2 regions of the Kocuria sp. KSNUG genome follow, and region 1 is predicted to be linked to the other one. Evidence: predicted binding sites of a transcription regulator. Region 1 holds the regulator's gene; the other holds the start of a gene.

What was found. The regulator HrcA, encoded in region 1, represses chaperone genes, less so after heat shock. The targets are predictions, from matches to a motif close to TTNGCACTCGNNNNNNNCGAGTGCNAA.
Region 2: a site for HrcA is predicted at 2,759-2,785, ahead of groES (co-chaperone GroES). Genes of this name have one in related genera too.

The regions. Positions count from the first base shown of each region.
Region 1 is NZ_CP150981.1:1,785,791-1,790,169, forward strand. It holds gene hemW (radical SAM family heme chaperone HemW) at 1-559, shown strand, start outside; gene AABM36_RS07720 (DUF4870 domain-containing protein) at 630-1,067, opposite strand; gene AABM36_RS07725 (DUF3097 family protein) at 1,215-2,093, opposite strand; gene hrcA (heat-inducible transcriptional repressor HrcA) at 2,267-3,277, shown strand; gene dnaJ (molecular chaperone DnaJ) at 3,341-4,379, shown strand, end outside.
Region 2 is NZ_CP150981.1:2,526,744-2,531,122, forward strand. It holds gene AABM36_RS11050 (acyltransferase family protein) at 1-335, opposite strand, end outside; gene groL (chaperonin GroEL) at 638-2,224, opposite strand; gene groES (co-chaperone GroES) at 2,331-2,627, opposite strand; gene AABM36_RS11065 (ABC transporter ATP-binding protein) at 3,042-3,797, opposite strand; gene AABM36_RS11070 (iron chelate uptake ABC transporter family permease subunit) at 3,794-4,379, opposite strand, start outside.

The sequences.
Region 1 (4,379 bases):
CGGCACCAAGCTGGCCGCCCAGATCCGGCGCGGCGAGGTGCCCGAGCCGGACCCGGACGACCAGGCGGACAAGTACACGCTCGCGGACCGCATGCTGCGGGACGCGGGCTTTGCGTGGTACGAGGTGTCCAACTTCTCGCGTGCCGCCCACGGGCGCACGGCGGAACAGAACCGCAGCGCGCACAACATCGCCTACTGGCGAAACCAGGACTGGTGGGGCATCGGACCCGGAGCCCACTCCCACGTGGACGGGGTGCGCTGGTGGAACCTCAAGCACCCGCTGCCCTACACCAACAAGGTGCGCGCGGGGGTCTCACCCGCGGTGGGTCGCGAGACCCTGGACGCGGACACCCAGTACGTGGAGCACGTGATGCTCGGCATCCGGATCAGCGAGGGCATCCCGGTCTCGTCCCTGCGTCCGGAGGGCCGCCGGGCCGTGGCGGGGCTGATCGCGGACGGCTGGCTGGACGGCCCCGCGGCCCTGGCGGGCACGGCGGTGCTCACGGATGCCGGGCGCCTCATGGCCGACGCCGTGACGCGGCGGCTGCTCGACTGGTGAGCTGTGCGGCAGGGTCGCAACGCGGCACCGGGCACACGTCGTGCGCACCGCAGCCGGGACGGGGCCCGAGTCAGCCCCGGTGGCCGGTGAAGCGGTCGTAGAGGTGGGTGTTGGCGCGGTACTGGTGCGGCTCACCGCGGTTGACCTTGATGCCGGCCCGCACCGAGGTGACCGCCAGGAACACCCAGGTGACGGCGGCGACGACCGAGAACACACCGCCGACCACGGGGAGCAGGGACAGCAGGATGCCGCCCAGCACGATGATGCTGGGGAGCATGGTGTAGTTGGCCGCCTCGCGGGACTCCTGGGCGGTGAACGGTCCGCGGTCCTTGAACACGCGGTGGATCACGTAGCTCGGGATCACACCCACCACGCCGCCGAGGTGGGCCAGGGTGGCCCACTGGCGGTCCTGGTTGACGTCCAGGGGCTGGGCCACCGGGTGCACGGACTCGAACGGCGCGGCGGAGTCCTGGGCGGAGGCAGAGGGCGTGGAGGCAACGTCAGTCACGTGAGGGTGTCCCTTTCAGGGGCGGTAGCCGGACCAGACGGGAGAGCGGGGGTCTGGTTCCCCCGATGATACCGGGGGCGTCTGGGAGCTCGCCACGGTGTGCGTCACACCGCGGGACCCCTGCGGCCGCCCGTGTTCGGGGACGGCTCAGCGTGCGGTGCCCTGGTCCGCGGTCAGGAAGTCGATGAGCTCCTCCACACGGCCCAGCAGCGCAGGCTCCAGGTCCGCGTAGGTGTTCACGCGCGTGAGGATCTGCTGCCACGCGCGGCCCCCGTCCTGCGGGGTGCGGTGGGGCAGTCCCAATGCCTTGGCCATGCCGGTCTTCCAGTCCACTCCGCGCGGGATCACGGGCCACGCGGGGATGCCCAGCGCGGAGGGCTTCACGGCCTGCCAGATGTCCACGTAGGGGTGCCCCAGGATCAGCACGTTGTCCGCGGCACCCGGAACCCGCAGGGCCTGCTCGGCGATGCGGGACTCCTTGGAGCCGGCCACCAGGTGGTCCACCAGGATCCCCAGGCGTCGCTGCGGGCCAGGGTTGAAGACACGGATGGCGGCGGGCAGGTCGTCGATGCCGTGCAGGGGCTCCACCACGATGCCCTCCACCGCGAGGTCGTGCCCCCAGACCTTGGCCACGAGCTCGGCGTCGTGGTAGCCCTCGACCCACACGCGCGACTCCTTGGCCACGGACGCCCTGAGGCCCTCCACCGCCACGGAGCCGGAGCGCGTGATGCGCTTGCCGGCGGGGGCGCTCCGCGGCGCGGGGGGTGTGAGCCGCACGGGTTCGCCGTCCAGCAGGAAGCCCGGCCCCAGTGGAAAGGTCTTGACCCGGCCGTGGCGGTCCTCGAGCCCCACCACGCGCATGCCGCCGATCACCTCCACGCTGACGACGGCGCCCACCCACCCGGTCTCGACGTCCTCCAGCACCATGTCGCGCGCCACGGCGACCTCGCGCGCCCTCGGCCGGGTGCGGGACACCTCGGGGCTGTCCAGGTCCTGGGGACCCCAGCCCCAGCCGGGTGCGTTCACGGGTTCCTCCTCGGTGCGGCGGGCAGATCAGCCGCGAGCGTACCAAAGCGGCCCCGGGGCACCCGCGCCCTAGACTGGGGGATTAGCACTGTGACTGGATGAGTGCCAAAATTGGTGCTCGGCCACGACGGGCGCACGGCCCGTTGCTCGACACGCCACGGGAGGTGAGGACCATGGACCATCCGCGCAGGGTGCAGATCCTGCGGGCCATCGTGGAGGACTACGTCCACTCCCGCGAACCCGTGGGCTCCAAGGCGCTCGTGGAGCGCCACCGGCTTCCCGTGTCCTCGGCCACGGTGCGCAACGACATGGCGGCCCTCGAGGACGCCGGTCTCATCGTGGCACCGCACACCAGTTCCGGGCGGATCCCCACCGACCAGGGCTACCGCGTGTTCGTGGACCAGATCGCCGCGGTCCAGCCGTTGAGTCCTGCCCAGCGCCGCGCCATCCAGGTGTTCCTGGAGGACGCGCAGGACATCGACGACGTCATGGAGCGGACTGTGCGCCTGCTCGCGCAGCTGACCCACCAGGCGGCCGTGATCCAGTACCCCGTGCGCACGGGAACCACCGTGCGCCACGTGGAGCTCGTGGACGTGGGTGCGGCCGTGCTGGTCATCCTCATCCCCACCTCGGGCCGCGTGGTGCAGCGGGCCGTGGAGCTGCGCACCGCGCTGGAGGAGCCCCAGCTGCTGGAGCTGCGTGCCCGCGTGCTCGCCCGGGTGCTGGGACAGGCGCTGGATGCCGTGCCGAGCGCCGTCGCCGGACTGGGGGAGACGCTGCCCGCGGAGTTGCGCGAGGCCGGGGACGCCGTCGGGGAGACCCTCTCCCTGCTCGCCTCGGCCACGGACGAGCACCGCCTGGTGATGGCCGGCACGGCCAACCTCGCGAGGTTCAGCGGCGACTTCCCGCAGAGCATCTCCCCGGTGCTGGAGGCACTGGAGGAACAAGTGACCATGCTGCGGTTGTTGTCCGAGATGCAGCAGGACGAGCGCGGGGTGGCCGTGCGGATCGGCTCCGAGGAGTGCGACGACCCGCTGGCAGAAGCCTCCGTGGTGGCCACCGGCTACGGACCGCGCGCCGCCTCCAAGGTGGGCGTGGTGGGACCCACCCGCATGGACTACCCGACCACCATGGCCTCCGTGCGCGCGGTGGCCCGATACCTCTCCAGGAACCTGGGGGACTGAGCGCCGCGCCGGCGCCGCCCCGACCGAGACCACAGACCCGACGAAAGCAGAAGCGACGACATCGTGAGCGACCACTACGAAACCCTCGGCGTGAGCCGTGACGCCAGCGCCGAAGAGATCAAGCGCGCCTACCGCAAGAAGGCGCGCAAGCTGCACCCGGACGTCAACCCGTCACCAGAGGCCGCGGAGGAGTTCAAGCGCGTCTCGCACGCCAACGACGTCCTCTCGGACCCCGACAAGCGCCGGGTCTACGACGCCACGGGCAACGAGAACGGCACGGACACCGGCTTCGGCGGTGGCTTCCCGGGCTCCGGGTTCGGCTTCTCCGACATCTTCGAGACGTTCTTCCAGGGCGCGGGGGCGGGCGGCCAGCGCGGCCCGCAGTCCCGCACCCGGCAGGGCCAGGACGCACTGATCAACGTGCGCATCTCCCTCAAGGACGCCGTGTTCGGGGTGGAGAAGGACATCACCGTGGACACCGCCGTGGTGTGCCCCGCGTGCGAGGGCTCCTGCTGCCAGCCCGGCACCAGCCCCACCACGTGCAGCATGTGCCGCGGCTCGGGGCACATGCAGTACCAGCGCCAGTCCATCCTGGGCATGGTCACCACGCAGGGCCCGTGCTCGCAGTGCAACGGCTTTGGCACCGTGATCGAGAGCCCGTGCCACGAGTGCTACGGCGAGGGCCGGGTGCGTGACCGCCGCCCGCTCACCGTGAAGATCCCCGCCGGCATCCAGTCCGGCAACCGCATCCGCCTGGGCGGCCAGGGCGAGGCCGGCACCGCCGGTGGGCCCAACGGCGACCTCTTCGTGGAGCTCAAGGTGGACCCGGACCCCACGTTCCACCGCGAGGGCGACGACCTCCACGCCCGGCTGCGCATCCCCATGACCGCGGCCGCCCTGGGCACCACCGTGACCCTGGAGACCTTCGACGGCACCCGCAGCGTGGCGGTGGAGCCCGGAACCCAGTCCGGCGCCACCGTGACCCTCGACGGGCTCGGCGTGACGCACCTGCGCGGCAAGGGACGCGGAAACCTGCAGGTCCACTTCGAGGTGGAGACCCCCCGCAACCTCACGGGCGAGCAGCGTGAGCTCGTGCAGCGGC
Region 2 (4,379 bases), 740 kb from region 1:
ACGTACAGGATCGAGGCCACACCCTCGGAGCGGAAGGACGCCGCGTCCTGCGCCGGGTAGAACAACCACAGCAGCACGAACGTCCCCAGGATCACCAGCGTGGCCAGAGGCAGCAGCCGCTTGAACGTGTGCAACCAGTACCGCCCCAGCGCAAGCGGACGCCCACCCTCGATCTTGCGCACGAACGACAACGTCATGAAGAACGCGGAGATGAACAGGAAGATGTCCACACCACCGGAGACCCGGCCCATGAACACGTGGTAGACCACCACCAGCAGCACGGCCACCGCGCGCAGACCCTGCACCTCCGGACGGAACCCCGAATACCGGGACACCCGGTCCGAAGGTGAAGACCCCCCGGCACGGCCGTCATCCCGATCTCCAGCCTCCCAAGGAGAGGTCTTCGCGGACTCAGGAACCGGGGCCGGGGGGAAGCGCATCGCATCAGATTAGGCCGGGGGCACAAGCAGGTCCAACCAGGACTCCCACCCGCGCGGCCTTCGGTTGGGCCGCGCCGATCCCCCGACAACACCACGACGGCCCCCTCCCGCAGGAGGAGGCCGTCGTGGCGATCGCTGGTCCGGCCCGTGGCGCCCGCCGCAGGGGGCCGGGCGCTCACGGGAGCGACGAGGGGTGGTCAGTCCTCGTCCTGGTCCTTCTTCTCGGCCACCAGGGTCTCGGTGGTGAGCACCAGGGCCGCGATGGACGCCGCGTTCTGCAGGGCGGAACGGGTGACCTTCACGGGGTCGATGATGCCCGCCGAGAGCAGGTTCTCGTACTCGCCGGTCAGGGCGTTGTACCCGTTGCCGGGCTCCATCTCGGCCACGCGGGATGCCACCACGTTGCCGTCCTGGCCCGCGTTCTCCGCGATCCAGCGCAGGGGCTGCGTGAGGGCGCGGCGCACGATGTTCACGGCCGTGGCGGCGTCGCCGTCCAGACCGAGGTCCGTGCCGTCCAGGGACTTGGAGGCGTGGACCAGCGCGGAACCGCCGCCGGCCACGATGCCCTCCTCGAGCGCGGCACGCGTGGAGGACACGGCGTCCTCGATGCGGTGCTTGCGCTCCTTCTGCTCCACCTCGGTGGCGGCGCCGACCTTGATCACGGAGATGCCGCCGGCGAGGCGCGCGAGGCGCTCCTGGAGCTTCTCGCGGTCCCACTCGGAGTCCGTGCGGGCGATCTCGGAGCGGATCTCCGCGACGCGATCGGCCACAGCGTCGGAGGAGCCCGCGCCGTCCACCAGGGTGGTCTGGTTCTTGGTCACGGTGATCCGGCGGGCGGAGCCCAGCTGGCTCAGGTCCACGGCCTCGAGGGAGATGCCGAGCTCCGGGGTGGTCACGGTGGCGTCCGTGAGCACCGCGAGGTCCTGCATGATCGCCTTGCGGCGGTCTCCGAAACCGGGCGCCTTGAGGGCCACGACGTCCAGCGTGCCGCGCAGCTTGTTGACCACCAGGGTGGACAGGGCCTCGCCCTCGACGTCCTCCGCGATGATGGTCAGCGGCTTCTTGGCCTGCAGCACCTTCTCCAGCACCGGCATGAGGTCCTGGATCGAGGAGATCTTGCCCTGGAACAGCAGCACGTAGGTGTCGTCCAGGACGGCCTCCTGGCGCTCCTGGTCGGTGATGAAGGACGGGGACAGGTAGCCCTTGTCGAACTGCATGCCCTCGGTGACGTCCAGCTCCACCTCGGTGGAGGAGCCGTCCTCGATGGTGATGACGCCGTCCGTGCCCACGGTCTCGAAGGCGCGGGCGATCAGCTCGCCGATCTCCTCGGACTGGGCGGAGATCGCGGCCACGTGGGCCACGTCCTTGCCCTCCACGGGGCGGGCGTTGTCCAGCAGGCGCTGGGACACGGTGGCCACGGCGGCCTCGACCCCGCGCTTGATGTCGCTGGGGGCGGCGCCCGCGGCAACGTTGCGCAGGCCCTCCTTCACGATCGCCTGCGCGAGCACGGTGGCGGTGGTGGTGCCGTCACCGGCGACGTCGTTGGTCTTGGTGGCCACTTCCTTGGCCAGCTGGGCGCCGAGGTTCTCGTACGGGTCCTCGAGCTCCACCTCACGGGCGATGGTCACGCCGTCGTTGGTGATGGTGGGTGCGCCCCACTTCTTGTCCAGGACCACGTTGCGGCCGCGGGGGCCGAGGGTGACCTTGACGGTGTCGGCCAGGCGGTTCACGCCGGCTTCGAGCGCTTTGCGAGCGGTGTCGTCGAACACCAACTGCTTGGGCATGTGAGTTGCTCCTTAGGGAACCGGGAAGACTGCGGAGACGACGCACGCGGTGCCCGCGGCCCGTTCCCGGGCGGGCGGGCACCGCGTACGAAAGGGTGTGGAGAAGTTACTTCTCGATGACGGCCAGCACGTCGCGCGCCGGGAGCACCAGGTACTCCTCGCCGTTGTACTTGACCTCGGTCCCGCCGTACTTGGAGAAGATGACCAGGTCACCCTCGTTGACGTCCACGGGGATGCGGTTGCCCTTGTCGTCCACGCGGCCCGGGCCCACGGCCAGGACGGTGCCCTCCTGGGGCTTCTCCTTGGCGGTGTCCGGGATGACCAGACCGGAGGCGGTGGTCTGTTCAGCGGCCAGCGGCTGAACCACGATGCGATCCTCGAGGGGCTTAATGGAGACCGACACGATCTCTCCCTTTCTTCTAGGCGTGTGAGACGGTGTGCGTCCGCCGCGTGCCATGGGGTCCCATGACGGCGAGCGCCACAGGCCAGTTGGCGTGCCAACCGTCGTCGCGGTGCCGATTGAGCGCCTGGCCTTTAGCACCCTCCATGGGAGAGTGCTAATAGCACTGTAGGGACGCGGGCCGCGCCCGGTCAAGACGCGCCCACGCCACTCCCCTGTGGGCTGAACAGGCTGGTCCGGCACACCCCACGACGACGCCGCCCGGCCCCGTCGACGGCCTCGACGCACCATCCCCGGGGTGGCGCCGGCACGGGCCCCGAGCGCTGCCGCCGCATCCGCACCCCGGGCGGCCGGAGCCCGCTCCACGCCCGTGGAAGGCGGGCTCGAGCACCCGCGGCAGGAGCGGCGTCGTCGCGCTCAGTAGTAGACCGCGAGCCGCCCGCTGGGGCCCTCGTGGCACGTGACCGGGGTGTCGAACACGCGGGTGAGGGTCTCGTCCGTCATGATCTGGGTGGGCGTGCCGAACTCCACGACCCGCCCGTCCTTGACCGCGCAGATCCGGTCCGCGTAGTGGCTCGCGAAGTTGATGTCGTGCAGCACGATCACCACGGTGCGCCCCAACTCGTCCGCCACGCGGCGCAGGTGCTGCATCATGTGCACGGAGTGCCGCATGTCCAGGTTGTTCAGCGGCTCGTCCAGCAGCAGGTACCCGGTCTCCTGGCACAGCACCATGGCCACGTAGGCGCGCTGGCGCTGGCCGCCCGAGAGCTGGTCCAGGTAGCGGTCCTGGAGCGGGCCCAGGTCGAAGAACTCGATGGACTCGGAGATGATCCTCTCGTCCTCCCGGTTGATCCGCCCGCGCGTGTAGGGGAAGCGGCCCAGGCCCACGAGCTGGCGCACCGTGAGCCGCGCCGTGAAGTGGTTCTCCTGGCGCAGCGTGGACACCACCGTGGCGAGCGTGCGCGGCGGGGTGGTGGTGACGTCGTGGCCACCGACCACCACGGTGCCGGCGTCCGGGCCGAGCAGACGGCCCATCATGGTCAGCAGCGTGGACTTGCCCGCGCCGTTGGGACCCACGAGCGCGGTGATCCCACCCTCGGGGATCTCCAGGTCCACCGGCCCGATGGCGGTGTCCGTCCCGTACTGCTTGCTCAGTCCGTCCAGCCGGATCACAGTCTGCCCTTCCTCAGGATCACCACGAGGAACACGGTTCCGCCCACCAGTTCGATGATGATGGACACCGCGCCCTCCGCGTAGAAGACGTTCTTCAGGATGAAATAGGCCCCGGAGAGCACCGCGAAGCCCAGCAGCGCCGCCATGGGGAACACGTAGCGGTGGTCGTGGGTGTCCGAGAACTGGTACGCCAGGGTGGCCACCAGGAAGCCCAGGAACGTCATGGGACCGATCAGCGAGGTGGTCACGGCCATGAGCACGGACACCCAGAACAGGGTGAGCATGAGCTCGCGGCGGTGCCGCAGCCCCAGGTTGGTGGCCACGTCCTGCCCCAGCGCCATGACGTTGAGCCTCCGGGAGCGCAGGTACAGGGCGGCCGTTCCCAGCAGGCACAGCGGGATGGCCAGGGGGAAGTACTCGGGGTTCGCGTTGGACACCGAGCCGAAGAGCCGGGCGCTCAGCACGTCGAACTCGCTGGGCGATAGCAGCCGCTGCATGAACGTGGACACCGCCCCCAGGCCACCGCCCAGCACGATCCCGATCAGCAGCATGACCTGCACGTTCGCGTGCCTGCCGGACAGC